DNA from 3 places in the Streptomyces sp. NPDC037273 genome. Region 2 is predicted to be linked to each of the others. Evidence: riboswitches for the same ligand, from Rfam matches in the RefSeq annotation. Region 2 holds a riboswitch; each other region holds the start of a gene.
The links. A riboswitch is a leader RNA that binds a small molecule or an ion and turns the genes downstream of it on or off. The one in region 2 is predicted to bind S-adenosylmethionine.

Region 1 (4,533 bases), on a different contig from region 2:
GGTGCTTGAGCCGTAGCCGGTGTCCCCGACGCCGCCCGCGTCGATGCGCCGCATCACGAAGGTGTTGTTGTTGTCGGACCCCTGGCCGCTCGCCGCCGACGCGCAGCGGGCGGCCAGGTCGGCGGGGGCGGTGGGACAGCCCATGACCGTGTTGCCGATGGTGGTGAAGTCGCCGTACAGCGACTCGTCGTACCGCTTTCCGAAGGGCTCGACCACGTCCGCGGAGGCCGGACCGGCCGCCGTGAACGCGAGCGAGCCCGCCGTGAGGCCGATGGCCGCCAGCACTCTGCCCAGGTGAAGTCGTCTGAAGCGCATAAAAGGGCAATGTAGGCAAAGAGGATCATCGTGGGGCGTTACGCCACGCGGTCGATCCGCTCCGCCGTGTACGTGGTGGCCGGGTACGCCTCCGCCCCCGCCCTCAGGCCACCTGGCGGCGCGCGTACTCCGCGATCTCGGCCATCGGAGGACGCTCCTCCGTGTCCACCGCGTACGTGCGCGGCTCGAAGCCCTTCTCGCCGCGCTCGAACTGGGTGAGACGCGGGCGGACCAGATGGCCCCGGGAGAGCCGCAGCTGCGCCGTCCGGTAGATCGCGGCCGCCATCCGGCCGAGCGCCTGCCCGTCCTGGTGCCGGTGCTTGCGCACCCCGACGTCCACCTGGGCGAGCGCGTCCAGGCCCACCGTGTGCAGCGCGTCGACGAGGAGCCCCAGCTCCACTCCGTAACCGACCGGGAACGGCAGCCGTTCGAGCAGCGAGCGGCGCGCCGCGTACTCCCCGCCCAGCGGCTGGACGAAGCCGGCCAGCTGCGGCCAGTGCAGGTTGAGCAGGGGGCGCGCCACCAGCTCGGTCACCCGCCCGCCCTGGCCTGGCGTGTCTCCGAACGGCCGGTCGTACATGGCCTTCACGAACTCGACGTCCGGGTCGGTGAGCAGCGGGCCGACGATCCCCGTGACGAAGTCCGCGGAGAAGTCCCGCAGGTCCGCGTCGACGAAACAGACGACGTCCCCGCTCGTCACCATCAGTGAGCGCCACAGGACCTCGCCCTTGCCGGGGACGGCCGGTATTCGGGGGAGTATCGCGTCGCGGGCGACGACCCGCGCGCCGGCCGCCGCGGCGACCTCCGCCGTGCGGTCGGTGGAGCCCGAGTCGATCACCACCAGCTCGTCGACCAGCGGCACCGCCTCCGTCATCAGCTCCCGCCGGATCACCGCGACGATGTCGCCGACGGTCGCCTCCTCGTTCAGCGCGGGCAGCACGACGCTGACCTTCGTATTGCGCTTGGCGGCGAGGATGCGCTCCAGCGGCCGGTCCGCCACAGACCAGGACCGCCGGTCCAGCCAGCGCTCCACCTCTTCCAGCACGTGATCTCCATCTCGCGGTACGGACGGCCCGTCCAAGCTCCGGGGCCTTCGGTTACAGTCTTGAACAACGCGGATGCCCGATGCACGTCGGGGTGCCGACCGCGTCGGAGTGCAGGAACGAAAGTCCACCGCACTTCACAATCGAATACCGCTCATCCAGAGGGGCAGAGGGAAACGGCCCGTTGAAGCCCCGGCAACCCTCCAGTCGGTTACTCGTCCTCCAGCGAGGCTCCCGGCTAGGGAAGGTGCCAAATCCGTCTCATGACGAAAAATTCGTCATGGGAAAGATGAGGAGAAAGGGCCTCGCCTCCATGGCTGTACAGACCGTCGCTTCCGCCACCACCGTCGACCTCGGTCCCGCGTCCGGGCTTTCCTGTCGCGAATGCGGTGAAGTCTTCCCGCTCGGCCCGATCTTCGCCTGCGAACTCTGTTTCGGACCGCTCGAAGTCGCGTACGACCTTCCCGCCGGTGACCCCGAGGCGCTGCGCAAGCGGATCGAGGCAGGACCCGCCAACATCTGGCGCTACGCCCCGCTGCTGCCCGTCCCGGCCGACGTCGCCGAGAAGCCGAACCTGAACCCCGGCTGGACCCCGCTCGTCAAGGCCGACAACCTCGCCCGCGAGCTCGGCGTCGCCCCCGGCAAGCTCTTCGTCAAGGACGACTCCGGCAACCCGACCCACTCCTTCAAGGACCGGGTCGTCGCGCAGGCCCTCGAAGCAGCCCGCGCCTTCGGCTTCACCACCCTCTCCTGCTCCTCCACCGGCAACCTGGCCGGCGCCGTCGGCGCCGCCGCCGCCCGCGCCGGCTTCCGCTCCTGCGTCTTCATCCCGCACGACCTGGAGCAGGGCAAGGTCGTCATGGCCGGCGTCTACGGCGGCGACCTGGTCGCCATCGAGGGCAACTACGACGACGTCAACCGCTTCTGCTCGGAGCTCATCGGCGACCCGCTCGGCGAGGGCTGGGGCTTCGTGAACGTCAACCTCCGCCCGTACTACGGCGAGGGCTCCAAGACGCTGGCGTACGAGATCTGCGAGCAGCTCGGCTGGGTCATCCCCGACCAGCTCGTCATCCCGATCGCCTCCGGCTCCCAGCTCACGAAGATCGACAAGGGTCTCCAGGAGCTCATCAAGCTGGGCCTCGTCGAGGACAAGCCGTACAAGATCTTCGGCGCCCAGGCCGAGGGCTGCTCCCCGGTCTCCGCCGCCTTCAAGGCCGGCCACGACGTGGTCCGCCCGCAGAAGCCGAACACGATCGCCAAGTCGCTCGCCATCGGCAACCCGGCGGACGGCCCCTACGTCCTCGACATCGCCCGCCGCACCGGCGGCGCCGTGGAGGACGTGAACGACGAGCAGGTGGTGGACGCCATCAAGCTGCTCGCGCGGACCGAGGGCATCTTCGCCGAGACCGCGGGCGGCGTGACCGTCGGCGTCACGCGCAAGCTCGTCGAGGCCGGTGTCATCGACCCGAACCTCACCACCGTCGTCCTCAACACCGGTGACGGGCTCAAGACCCTCGACGCGGTGGCCGACACCTCCGGTGCGACCGTCACCATCCGCCCGAGCCTCGACGCCTTCCGCGACGCCGGCCTGGCGCTCTGACACCCGCCCGCTCCCCCGGTTCCCCGAAAGGTTTCGACGACATGGCCGTGAACGTCCGCATCCCCACCATCCTCCGCACCTACACGGGCGGTCAGTCCGAGGTCCAGGCCGAGGGCGCGACCCTCGCCGAGGTCATCGCCGACCTGGAGAAGAACCACACGGGCATCGCCGCCCGCGTCCTGGACGACCAGGGCAAGCTGCGCCGCTTCGTCAACGTCTACGTGAACGACGACGACGTGCGCTTCGAGCAGGGTCTGGAGACGGCCACCCCGGCCGGCGCGGGCGTCTCGATCATCCCGGCCGTCGCCGGCGGCTGCTGACGCCTATCGCGTCCCGTCTTTCTCGAATTGCCCCTTCCGCGCCTATAAGCGGAAGGGGCAATTCTGCATGGTTGAGCGGGGTAGAGTTGGGGAAGTCCCCTCCGCTGCTCATGCCGGACGCATATGAGAAAGCGTCTTCGCGCGACAAGAAGCAGCCAAAGTGCCTGCGCGTTGTGTACGTTGTGCGCCTTTTGCCGGGCCCGACTTGCCCCGTCATCCAGGGGATTCTCCCCAATTCCCCTTTCCGTCGCGCCGAGAATTCTCGCTCGAATGACCTGTTGCAGAGGGCAGTTGGGCAGATACATTCAGCGGCGGTCGACGCGTTCCGGCGCAGGGTCTGACCCGGGTCCGCGAAGTGCGGTCCCGCGCAAGGGCCAGTAATAGGGGAGTTAGGCATGGCTCAGGGCACCGTCAAGTGGTTCAACGCGGAGAAGGGCTACGGCTTCATCGCGGTCGACGGTGGTGCGGATGTTTTCGTCCACTACAGCGCGATCCAGATGGATGGCTACCGCAGCCTCGAAGAGGGACAGCGAGTCGAGTTCGAGATCTCGCAGGGCCAGAAGGGTCCGCAGGCGGACATGGTCAAGCTCGCCGTCTGAGCGCGGCGCGATCGGCCACCGACGCAACGCCGTCGAGGGGTCCGCATCCCTGAGGGGATGCGGACCCCTCGCGCGTTCCCGGAAGGTTCACCAGGGGTTCGGCGGGCTTGGCGTGGAGGTGCCCGAAACCCGAGAGTCGCTTGCACTCTCCTAGGGCGAGTGCTAATCATTGGCGTTAGCACTCGGAAGGTGAGAGTGCTTACGAGGATCGGGCAGATGAGGCCCGCGGCCAGGTGGGGCAAGGAACCGCCGGGCACGCAGGCCGTCCGTCGCGGGCATCGGCGCGGTCCTGGAGCGTTATCCACCCCATGTCCGGGAGGACCACTTCACATGGCCAAGATCATCGCGTTCGACGAGGAGGCCCGGCGCGGTCTCGAGCGCGGCATGAACCAGCTCGCTGACGCCGTCAAGGTCACCCTCGGCCCCAAGGGCCGCAACGTCGTCCTCGAGAAGAAGTGGGGCGCCCCCACGATCACCAACGATGGTGTCTCCATCGCCAAGGAGATCGAGCTCGAGGACCCGTACGAGAAGATCGGCGCCGAGCTGGTCAAGGAAGTCGCCAAGAAGACGGACGACGTCGCCGGCGACGGTACGACCACCGCCACCGTCCTCGCCCAGGCGCTCGTCCGCGAGGGCCTGCGCAACGTGGCCGCCGG
Region 2 (4,533 bases):
CGCGTTCCGCAAGCCGCGTGAGATCAACTGGCTGTTCGGCTTCCTGCTGTTCTTCCTGGGCATGTTCACCGGCTTCACCGGTTACTCGCTCCCGGACGACCTGCTCTCCGGCACCGGTGTCCGCTTCATGCAGGGCGCGATCCTGTCCGTGCCGGTCATCGGCACGTACCTGTCGATGTTCCTGTTCGGCGGCGAGTTCCCCGGCGGCGACTTCGTGGCCCGGTTCTACTCGGCCCACGTGCTGCTGCTGCCCGGCATCATGCTCGGCCTCGTGGTGGCCCACCTCATCCTGGTGTTCTTCCACAAGCACACGCAGTTCGCCGGCCCCGGCCGTACGAACAAGAACGTCGTGGGCATGCCGCTGCTGCCGGTCTACATGGCCAAGGCCGGAGGCTTCTTCTTCCTGGTCTTCGGTGTCATCGCGGTCATCGCGGCGATCGCCTCGATCAACCCGATCTGGGCCATCGGCCCGTACCGCCCGGACCAGGTGTCCACCGGCGCCCAGCCCGACTGGTACATGGGCTTCGCCGAGGGTCTGATCCGTGTCATGCCGGGCTGGGAGATCAACCTCTGGGGCCACACGCTGGTCCTGGGCGTGATGATCCCGCTGGCGATCTTCCCGGCGGTCCTCGCGGCCATCGCGGTGTACCCGTTCATCGAGTCCTGGATCACCGGCGACAAGCGCGAGCACCACATCGCGCAGCGCCCGCGCAACGCTCCGACGCGCACCGCCTTCGGTGTCGCCTGGATCACCGCGTACATGATCATGCTCGTGGGTGGTGGAAACGACCTCTGGGCGACCCACTTCCACCTGTCGCTGAACTCGATCACCTGGTTCGTGCGGATCTTCTTCTTCGTCGGTCCGGTCATCGCGTTCATCGCCACCAAGCGGATCTGCCTCGGCCTCCAGCGCCGCGACAAGGACAAGGTGCTGCACGGCCGCGAGTCGGGCATCATCAAGCGCCTGCCGCACGGTGAGTTCGTCGAGGTCCACCAGCCGCTCAGCCAGGGCGAGCTGCACCGCCTCACCGCTCACGAGCAGTACGACGCCGCGGAGCTTCCGCCGGCCGTCGACGAGAATGGTGTGGAGCGCAAGGTCGGCGCCCTGGAGAAGCTCCGGGTCAAGCTCAACAAGGGCTACTACGGCGGCGACAGCCAGATCGCCAAGCCGACGGCCGAGGAGTACAAGGAGATCCAGAGCGGCCACGGCCACCACTGATCACCTCGACCTCCTGATCACCTTCTGAGGTCGCCACGGCGAGAGCCCCGTCCATTCGATGGACGGGGCTCTTTGCCGTCCCTCCGGCTCGATAGGGTGGGACCGTATCCGTCACGATCACCAGGAGCTGCCATGAGCGCTGCGACCCCCGCTGGAGGACCTACGTCGGCGGGCCGCTCCTGGCCCGTCCTGCTGAACGGCCTGCTCGAAGGCAAGGACCTCACGGCCGACGACACGGCCTGGGCGATGGACCTCATCATGAGCGGCGAGGCGACCGACGCCCAGATCGCCGGGTTCATGGTGGCGCTGCGGGCCAAGGGCGAGACCGTGCAGGAGATCGTCGGTCTCGTACGGACCATGTACGCGCACGCCAACGTCATCGAGGTGCCGGGCCGGGCCGTCGACATCGTCGGCACCGGCGGCGACGGCGCCAAGACGGTGAACATCTCCACGATGGCGTCGATCGTCGTCGCCGGCACCGGCACGAAGGTCGTCAAGCACGGCAACCGCGCCGCCTCCTCCGCCTCCGGCTCCTCCGACGTCCTGGAGAAGCTCGGCATCAACCTGAACCTCACCCCGCGGCGGGTCGCCGAGGTCGCCGAGGAAGCCGGCATCACCATCTGCTTCGCGGTGAAGTTCCACCCCTCGCTGCGGCACGTCGCCGCGGCCCGCGGCCAGCTCGGCATCCGGACCACCTTCAACGTCCTGGGCCCGCTGACCAATCCGGCCAACGTAGGGGCCCAGGCCGTCGGCGTCGCCGACCCGCGGATGGCGCCGATCGTGGCCGGAGTCCTCGCCGAGCGCGGCAACTCGTCGCTCGTCTTCCGCGGTGACGACGGCCTGGACGAGCTGACCACCACCGGCACCTCCCGGGTCTGGGTGGTCCGGGACGGCTCCGTCACCGAGGAGCGCTTCGACCCGCGGGACGTCGGCATCGACCTCGTACCGCTGGAGGCGCTGCGCGGCGCGGACGCCTCGTACAACGCCGATGTGGCGCGCCGGCTGCTCGCGGGGGAGACCGGCCCGGTCCGGGACGCGGTGCTGCTCAACGCCGCCGCGGCGCTGACCGCCTTCGAGCCCGGCTCGGGCACCCTCGCGGAGCAGCTGGCCGCGGGCATCGCGAAGGCCGCCGAGTCGATCGACTCCGGTGCCGCCCGGCACTCCCTCGAGCGCTGGATCGCCGCCAGCAACGCCTGATCCGCGCGCTTCACGCCGGCCCCGGTCCAGCATGCGGACCGGGGTCTTGCGTTTCGGCGATCATGTGGCAGGATCTTCGGCAGGTCATGAGTGACAGCTGTGAAGCCCCGGCTTGCTGTCCGGCAACCCTCCGTCCGTGGCGGGGTGCCCCGGGTGAAGACCAGGCCGTAGGCAGCGAGGTCTACGGCAAGCGCGGACCCCTCGACACACCAGGGGTCCTGGTCTCTCGAGGAGCGTTTTCCGTGAGCAAGCGAATGCGATAGGGCGACTCCGCCCCTACTTCACCCTCGGAACAGGGTCACTTCCGCGTACCCGCGTACGCCTTCGACGTACCCACGCCGTCTCCGAGGCATCACCCGTACCCCGCCGCACCCGGCCGCGTACGGGATCCACCGAAGCCATTCCGCACCGCCCGCCGGGAGATACCGCCATGTCCGCACGCCCGAACGCCGCCACCGTCGAGTCCGCCGCCGCCGAGTCCGCCGACCCCTGCTGCGCCGCCCCGCTGCCCGTCCTCGGCCGGGACGTGACCGTCCCGCTCGTCACCGGCGGCGAGGTGACCTACGCGGCGCTCGACTACGCGGCCAGCGCCCCGGCCCTCCAGCGGGTGTGGGACGACGTCGCCGCGTACGCCCCGTACTACGGCAGCGTCCACCGCGGCGCCGGCTACCTCTCCCAGCTCTCCACCGACCTCTTCGAGAACAGCCGGGTCACCGTCGCCGAGTTCCTCGACTGCCGGCCCGACGACCAGGTCGTCTTCACCCGCTCCACCACCGACTCGCTCAACCTGCTCGCCCGGACCATCCCCGCCGACTGCGAGGTCTTCGTCTTCGAGACCGAGCACCACGCCTCGCTGCTGCCCTGGCAGGACGCCCGCGTCAGCTACCTCAACGCGCCCCGCACCCCCGCCCAGGCCGTCGAGACCCTGGAGCGCGCCCTCGCCGACCGTGACCCCTACGGCCCGGCCCTCGTCTGCGTCACCGGCGCCTCGAACGTCACCGGAGAGCTCTGGCCGGTGAAGGAGCTCGCCGCCGCCGCGCACGCCCACGGCGCCCGGATCGTCCTCGACGCCGCCCAGCTCGCGCCCCACCACCCCGTCTCCGTCAAGGAGTTGGACGTCGACTGGGTCGCCTTCTCCGGGCACAAGCTGTACGCGCCCTTCGGTTCCGGCGTCCTCGCCGGCCGCGCCGACTGGCTCCAGGACGCCGAGCCCTACCTCGCGGGCGGCGGCGCCTCCCGCAAGGTGGCCCGCCGCGCCGACGGCGGCGTGGACGTCGAGTGGCACACCACCGCGGCCCGCCACGAGGCCGGCTCCCCGAACGTCATCGGCGTCTACTCCATCGCCTCCGCCTGCAAGGCGCTCACCGAGGCCGGCTTCGACCAGCTCGTCGCCCGCGAGCAGCACCTCATCGACACGGTCCGCGCCGGTCTCGCCGAGGTCCCGGAGGTGCGCGTGCTCTCCCTCTTCGGCGACGACGCGCCCCGCGTCGGCGTCATCTCCTTCGTCGTCGAGGGCTGGAACAGCTCCCACTTCGCCGCCGCGCTCTCCGCCGAGTACGGCATCGGCGTCCGCGACGGCCTCTTCTGCGCCCACCCGCTGGTCCGCACCCTGCTCGGCAGCGACCCGCAGGACGTCGGCGAGTGCGGCGCCCCCGAGGCGGCCCCGGGGGAGCGCTCGCTCAACGCCATCCGGGTGAGCTTCGGCGCCGGTACGCCGGACGAGCACGTGGAGCGGTTCGTCAGCGCCGTGAAGGAGCTCGTCCGGGACGGCGCGCAGTGGAAGTACCGCACCGAGGACGGCCGCTGCGTCCCGGACCGCGGCTGATTGGTCACTCGTACGGGTGAAGGGGGCCTCCCGGACGGGAGGCCCCCTTCATATGTCCGGCGGTCCGGGTCTCAGGACTCCAGGCCGATGGCGAAGGCCGCCTCCAGGTCGTGCTGGGAGTACGTACGGAAGGCCACGTGCGTGTCGGTGGCCTCGACGCCCGGGATCTTGCTGATGCGACCGGGGATCACGTCCGCCAGGTCGTCGTGGCGGGGCACCCGGACCATCGCGATGAGGTCGTACGTGCCGGTCACCGAGAAGACCTCGCTGACGCTGTCGAGCGCGGCGATCG
Region 3 (4,533 bases), on a different contig from region 2:
CCTCCCGCGGCCCTGTGCCGGCCGGCCTGGACACGCCTTGACCTGGCCAAGGAGCCCGGTTACGTTGCCAGCCAATCGCGATCAGTACGACGGGGGCTCCATGGTCACCATGCAGGATGTGGCGGAACGGGCCGGCGTCACCAAACAGACGGTGTCCAACGTCCTCTCGGGCCGCGTGGCGGTACGCCCGGCCACCGAGGCGCGGGTGCGCGCCGCCATCGCCGAACTCGGTTACGTTCCCAACCTCGTGGCCCGCTCACTCGCCACCGGCAGCACCCGAACCGTCGGCCTCTTCGTCCCGACGGTCTCCACCCCCTTCTACGCGGACGTCGTCGAGCACGTCGAGGACGCCCTGGAGGAACACGGCTACCGCCTCCTCCTGTGCACCACACGCTTCGACGGGGAGCGCGCCCAACGCCACCTGGCCGGCCTGACCAGCCGTTCCGTCGACGCCCTCCTCATCGCCGGCGACCAGGGCCTCACCGATCACCTTCCGGGCCTCGCGGGCGCCCGGTTCCCCGTCGTGCTCTGCGCGTGGGAGGCCGCGCTCCCACCCGGCTTCCCCGTGGTCACCATCGACTACGAGTACGGCGGCCACCTCGCCGGCCGCCACCTCCGCGACCTCGGCCACGAGCACGTGGCCGTCCTCTCCAGCCCCGCCCACGGCGTTCGCGTCGCCGGCTTCCGGCGCGCCTTCGCCGAGGACGGCATCCCGGTACCCGACGAAGCCGTCCACCTCGCCACGGACCCCACCTTCCGCAGCGGCCTCGCCGCCGCCACCGAAGCCCTCCGCTCCGCCCCCGCCACGACGGCCCTCTTCGCCACCCACGACCTCCTCGCGGCCGCCGCCGTCGAGGCCGCCCGGACCCTCGGGCGCTCCATCCCCGACGACCTCTCCGTCGTCGCCCACGACGAGACCCCCGCGGGCCCGCTGCCCCACTCCCCCCTCACCGGAGTGGCACTCCCCAAACAGGACATGGCCCGCCAGGCGGTCGAGGTCGCCCTCGCCGCCATCTCCTCCCCGCACTCCCCCACGCCCCGGCCTCGGCTCCTGCGGCCGGAACTGGTGCCTGGAGGGAGCTCGGCCAAGGTCAGGTGACCGCCACGACGGCCCGTGGGCGAGCCGCGGCCTACTGCTCCGTCTGCGTGGACTCGGGGACCGAGACCGTCCCCTGCGCCACCGCGCACAGGGTCTCCGCTCCCGCGCCGTCCACGACCGACAGGTCGCAGCGGCACACGACGCGAGACCGGCCCGCGCGGATGACGCGGGCGTGCGCCCGGAGCAAGGTGCCGTCGGCGGGGCGAAGGTAGTCGATGGTGAAGCCGGCGGTGAGCAGCCGCGGGCCGACGACGGTGCCTGCGGCGAAGGTGAGCGTGTTGTCCGCCGCGTAGGCGAGGACGCCGCCGTGCAGGAAGCCGTTCTGCTGGCGCAGCTCGTCGCGGATGTCGATCTCCAGCGTCGCCTCGCCGTCCCCGAAGGCCGTGAGGCGGGCGCCGAGCAGGTCACTGAACGGCTGGGCGGCCAGTACCTTGCGAGCGAGCATCAGGTCCGCAGCGTCCGTCATGTGTCGTCTCGCCTTCCGTCGTCATCTCCCCGGGCGGATGGAGCGCCACCATGACCGGTCACCCACGGGCGGCACCACCCACCGGGCACCCAGGCCTCGCCGCATCCGTCACGTCGCGCGACCGCTCCCCCGCCGTCTCGTCTCCGAAAGCTAGCATCGCACGCAACCTTCGCCCCTCAGGGGCCATTTGACGTCGGTCCGGGCTACCGGCCGCAGGCCCGGTTGGGAAATCGTTGGCAAGCAGCGCCGGGAGTCTTGTATGGTTCCTCGCGAATCATCCAGAGGGGTGGAGGGACCGGCCCTACGAAGCCCCGGCAACTTCCCGTTTCGACTCGGCGCTCAATGTTCGCGTCGTGGCGTCGGGATCAGTGCCAACTCCGGCCTGCGCCAACGTGGCGTGGGAAAAGATGAGGAGACATGGTGCTCTCTGTGCTGTCCTTCGCCCCGGCTCTGACCCTTCCGGGCTTTTCGCGTACCCCTTTCATGATCACCGCGACGTATATGTCGGCCGTTTCGGCCCTCTCCCGCTGATCATCCCTGCCCCCTCTTGGGCGAGGTCGCCGCGATGCGCAGGTCGCGGTCCGAGACTGGAGTACCTCTTTCATGGACATTTCGGATATTTCTAGTGGTGTCGGCGTCCTCGACAAGGCGGCGGTCATCCTCGACGCGCTCGCGGCGGGCCCGGCCAACCTGGCGGGACTGGTCAGCGCCACCGGCTTGGCCCGGCCCACGGCCCACCGGCTCGCGCTCGCGCTCGAACGCCACCGCCTGGTGGCCAGGGACTTGCAGGGCCGTTTCGTCCTCGGCCCCCGACTCCGGGAGCTCTCGGCCGCCGCGGGCGAGGACTGCCTGCTGACCGCGGCCGGGCCGGTCCTCACCTCGCTTCGGGACAGCACCGGCGAGACCGCGCAGCTCTACCGGCGCCAGGGCGAGGTACGCGTCTGCGTCGCCACCGCCGAGCGGACCGCCGGCCTGCGCGACCTCGTGCCGGTGGGTTCCGCGCTGTCCATGAAGGCGGGCTCCGCCGCCCAGGTCCTGCTGGCCTGGGAGGAACCCGAGCGCTTCTACCAAGGCCTGCAGGGCGCTCGCTTCACGGCCACCACCCTCAGCGGTGTACGGCGCCGAGGCTGGGCCCAGTCCATCGGCGAGCGCGAGCCCGGTACGGCTTCGGTCTCCGCACCGGTCCGCGACCCTTCCGACCGCGTCGTCGCCGCCGTCACCCTGACCGGCCCCGTCCAGCGCCTCAGCCGGCACCCCGGCGCCCGGCTCGCGCAGGCCGCCGTCGCCGCGGCCGCCCGCCTTACTCAGGCCGTCGTCCACGCCTGAGCCGGGCAGCACCCGCACCCCGGCTGTCGTCCACGCCTGAGCCAAGGAACACCACGCCCGGGCCGCCGTCCACGCCTGAGCCAGGCAACACCACACCCGGGCCGCCGTCCGCGCCTGGCCCAGGCAACACCACACCCAGGCCGCCGTCCACGCCTGAGTCAGGGAACACCACACCCGGGCCGACCGGGCAGGCGCGGGCGCGCACCGCCGAGGGCTCCCCGGCCGATCACCGCCGCGACCGGCCCCCGGCGGTACGGGCGTTCGCCGATCACTGCCGCGACCGGCCCCCGGCAGTACGGGCGTTCGCGGTCACCTGTCGACCGCTTCGGTCACGTGCCGCCACCCGTCCAGATCCGCGAGGCGCGCATCCAGGGCGGCGCGCATGCCCTTGGCGCCGGAGGTGCCGAGGGCCAGGCGGAGCGGAGGGTTGGGGCTGTCGACCGCGGTCCGGATGCCGGCGGCGATGCGCGACGCGGAGGCGAAGGCGGACTCCGGCATCTCACCGATGCCCTTGTGGACCTCGCGGACGGTCCCGTCGTAGTCGGCCAGGCCGGTGGCGACGTCGAGGTTGGCCAGGAAGGAGGTCGCGGTGAATCCGGGCTGGATGACCGTGACCTTGATGCCGAGCGGTGCGACTTCGGCGGCGAGCGCGTCCGAAAGGCCCTCGACCGCGTACTTGGTCGCGGCCAGCAGCCCGACGCCGGGATGGGCGGACTGCCCGTAGACGGACGAGCCCTGGAGGATGTGCCCGGACCGCTGGGCGCGGAGCACCGGCAACGTCGCGCGCAGCACGTTGAGCACTCCGAAGACGTTGGTGTCGAACACGGCACGAGCCTGCTCGTCGGAGGCCTCCTCGACGGCTCCGAACAGTCCGTAGCCGGCGTTGTTGGCCACGACGTCGATGCGGCCGAACCGTGCGAGCGCGCGCTGGACCGCGTCGCGGACCGCCCGCTCGTCACGCACGTCCGTCGGGATCAGGAGCAGGCGCTCGGCGTGCGTCTCGGTCAGTTCCTCCAGGGACGCGGTGTCGCGGGCGAGCGCCGCGACGACGCCGCCGCTCTCGAGCGCCTGGACCACGAGTTCGCGGCCGATGCCGGACGTCGCGCCGGTGATGAGCCAGGTGCGGGGATGGGTCTGCTGGTTGAGTTCCTCGTTCATGTTGCGACCGTAAGGAGTTAGCTCGCAACACGTCAAGCCCATCGAGACCGTTCGTTGCCCGCTAGACCGATTAGCACCTATCCACTGAGGTAGGCTGAGGGCATGAGCACTGCGGCAGCCGGATCCCCCAAGAACAGCCCGCGCACCGTCACGCCAGCGGTGGCGACCGTGCTCGCGTTCGTGAACACGCGCGCGGACGGATCGGGCCGGCAGGAGCTGTTCGAGGACGGCGACTCCTTCGCGGCATGGCTGGCGCGGTACGACGAGTTCGGCGCGGGCGAAGCCGCGGCCACCGACGCCGACGCCGCGGCGGCACGCGAACTGCGCGACGCTCTGGTGACCCTGCTGCTCGCGCACTCGGGCGACGAGGAGAGCCAGGGTGAGCCCTTGCGGCGCGCCGAGCGCCACCTGCGGCGCGCGGGTTCGCTCTACCCGCTGGCGACGGTGATCACGGCCGGCGGCGTCGAGCTGGCATCACCTCAGG

Region 1: linked by a shared signal. The riboswitch ahead of thrC (threonine synthase) and the one ahead of ACZ7G1_RS06755 (aminotransferase class V-fold PLP-dependent enzyme) in region 2 are both predicted to bind S-adenosylmethionine.
Region 3: linked by a shared signal. The riboswitch ahead of ACZ7G1_RS04620 (IclR family transcriptional regulator) and the one ahead of ACZ7G1_RS06755 (aminotransferase class V-fold PLP-dependent enzyme) in region 2 are both predicted to bind S-adenosylmethionine.

The regions. Positions count from the first base shown of each region.
Region 1 is NZ_JBVJVO010000014.1:143,218-147,750, forward strand. Features, by position in the region: gene ACZ7G1_RS30410 (DUF7927 domain-containing protein) at 1-315, opposite strand, end outside; gene ACZ7G1_RS30415 (glucosyl-3-phosphoglycerate synthase) at 419-1,360, opposite strand; SAM riboswitch class I at 1,510-1,654, shown strand; gene thrC (threonine synthase) at 1,648-2,958, shown strand; gene ACZ7G1_RS30425 (MoaD/ThiS family protein) at 3,000-3,278, shown strand; gene ACZ7G1_RS30430 (cold-shock protein) at 3,674-3,877, shown strand; gene groL (chaperonin GroEL) at 4,208-4,533, shown strand, end outside.
Region 2 is NZ_JBVJVO010000002.1:344,645-349,177, reverse strand. Features, by position in the region: gene qcrB (cytochrome bc1 complex cytochrome b subunit) at 1-1,219, shown strand, start outside; gene trpD (anthranilate phosphoribosyltransferase) at 1,352-2,416, shown strand; SAM riboswitch class IV at 2,499-2,615, shown strand; gene ACZ7G1_RS06755 (aminotransferase class V-fold PLP-dependent enzyme) at 2,847-4,241, shown strand; gene ACZ7G1_RS06750 (Lrp/AsnC family transcriptional regulator) at 4,313-4,533, opposite strand, start outside.
Region 3 is NZ_JBVJVO010000001.1:1,025,909-1,030,441, reverse strand. Features, by position in the region: gene ACZ7G1_RS04630 (LacI family DNA-binding transcriptional regulator) at 65-1,099, shown strand; gene ACZ7G1_RS04625 (PaaI family thioesterase) at 1,131-1,565, opposite strand; SAM riboswitch class I at 1,837-1,979, shown strand; gene ACZ7G1_RS04620 (IclR family transcriptional regulator) at 2,169-2,891, shown strand; gene ACZ7G1_RS04615 (SDR family NAD(P)-dependent oxidoreductase) at 3,201-4,049, opposite strand; gene ACZ7G1_RS04610 (CGNR zinc finger domain-containing protein) at 4,152-4,533, shown strand, end outside.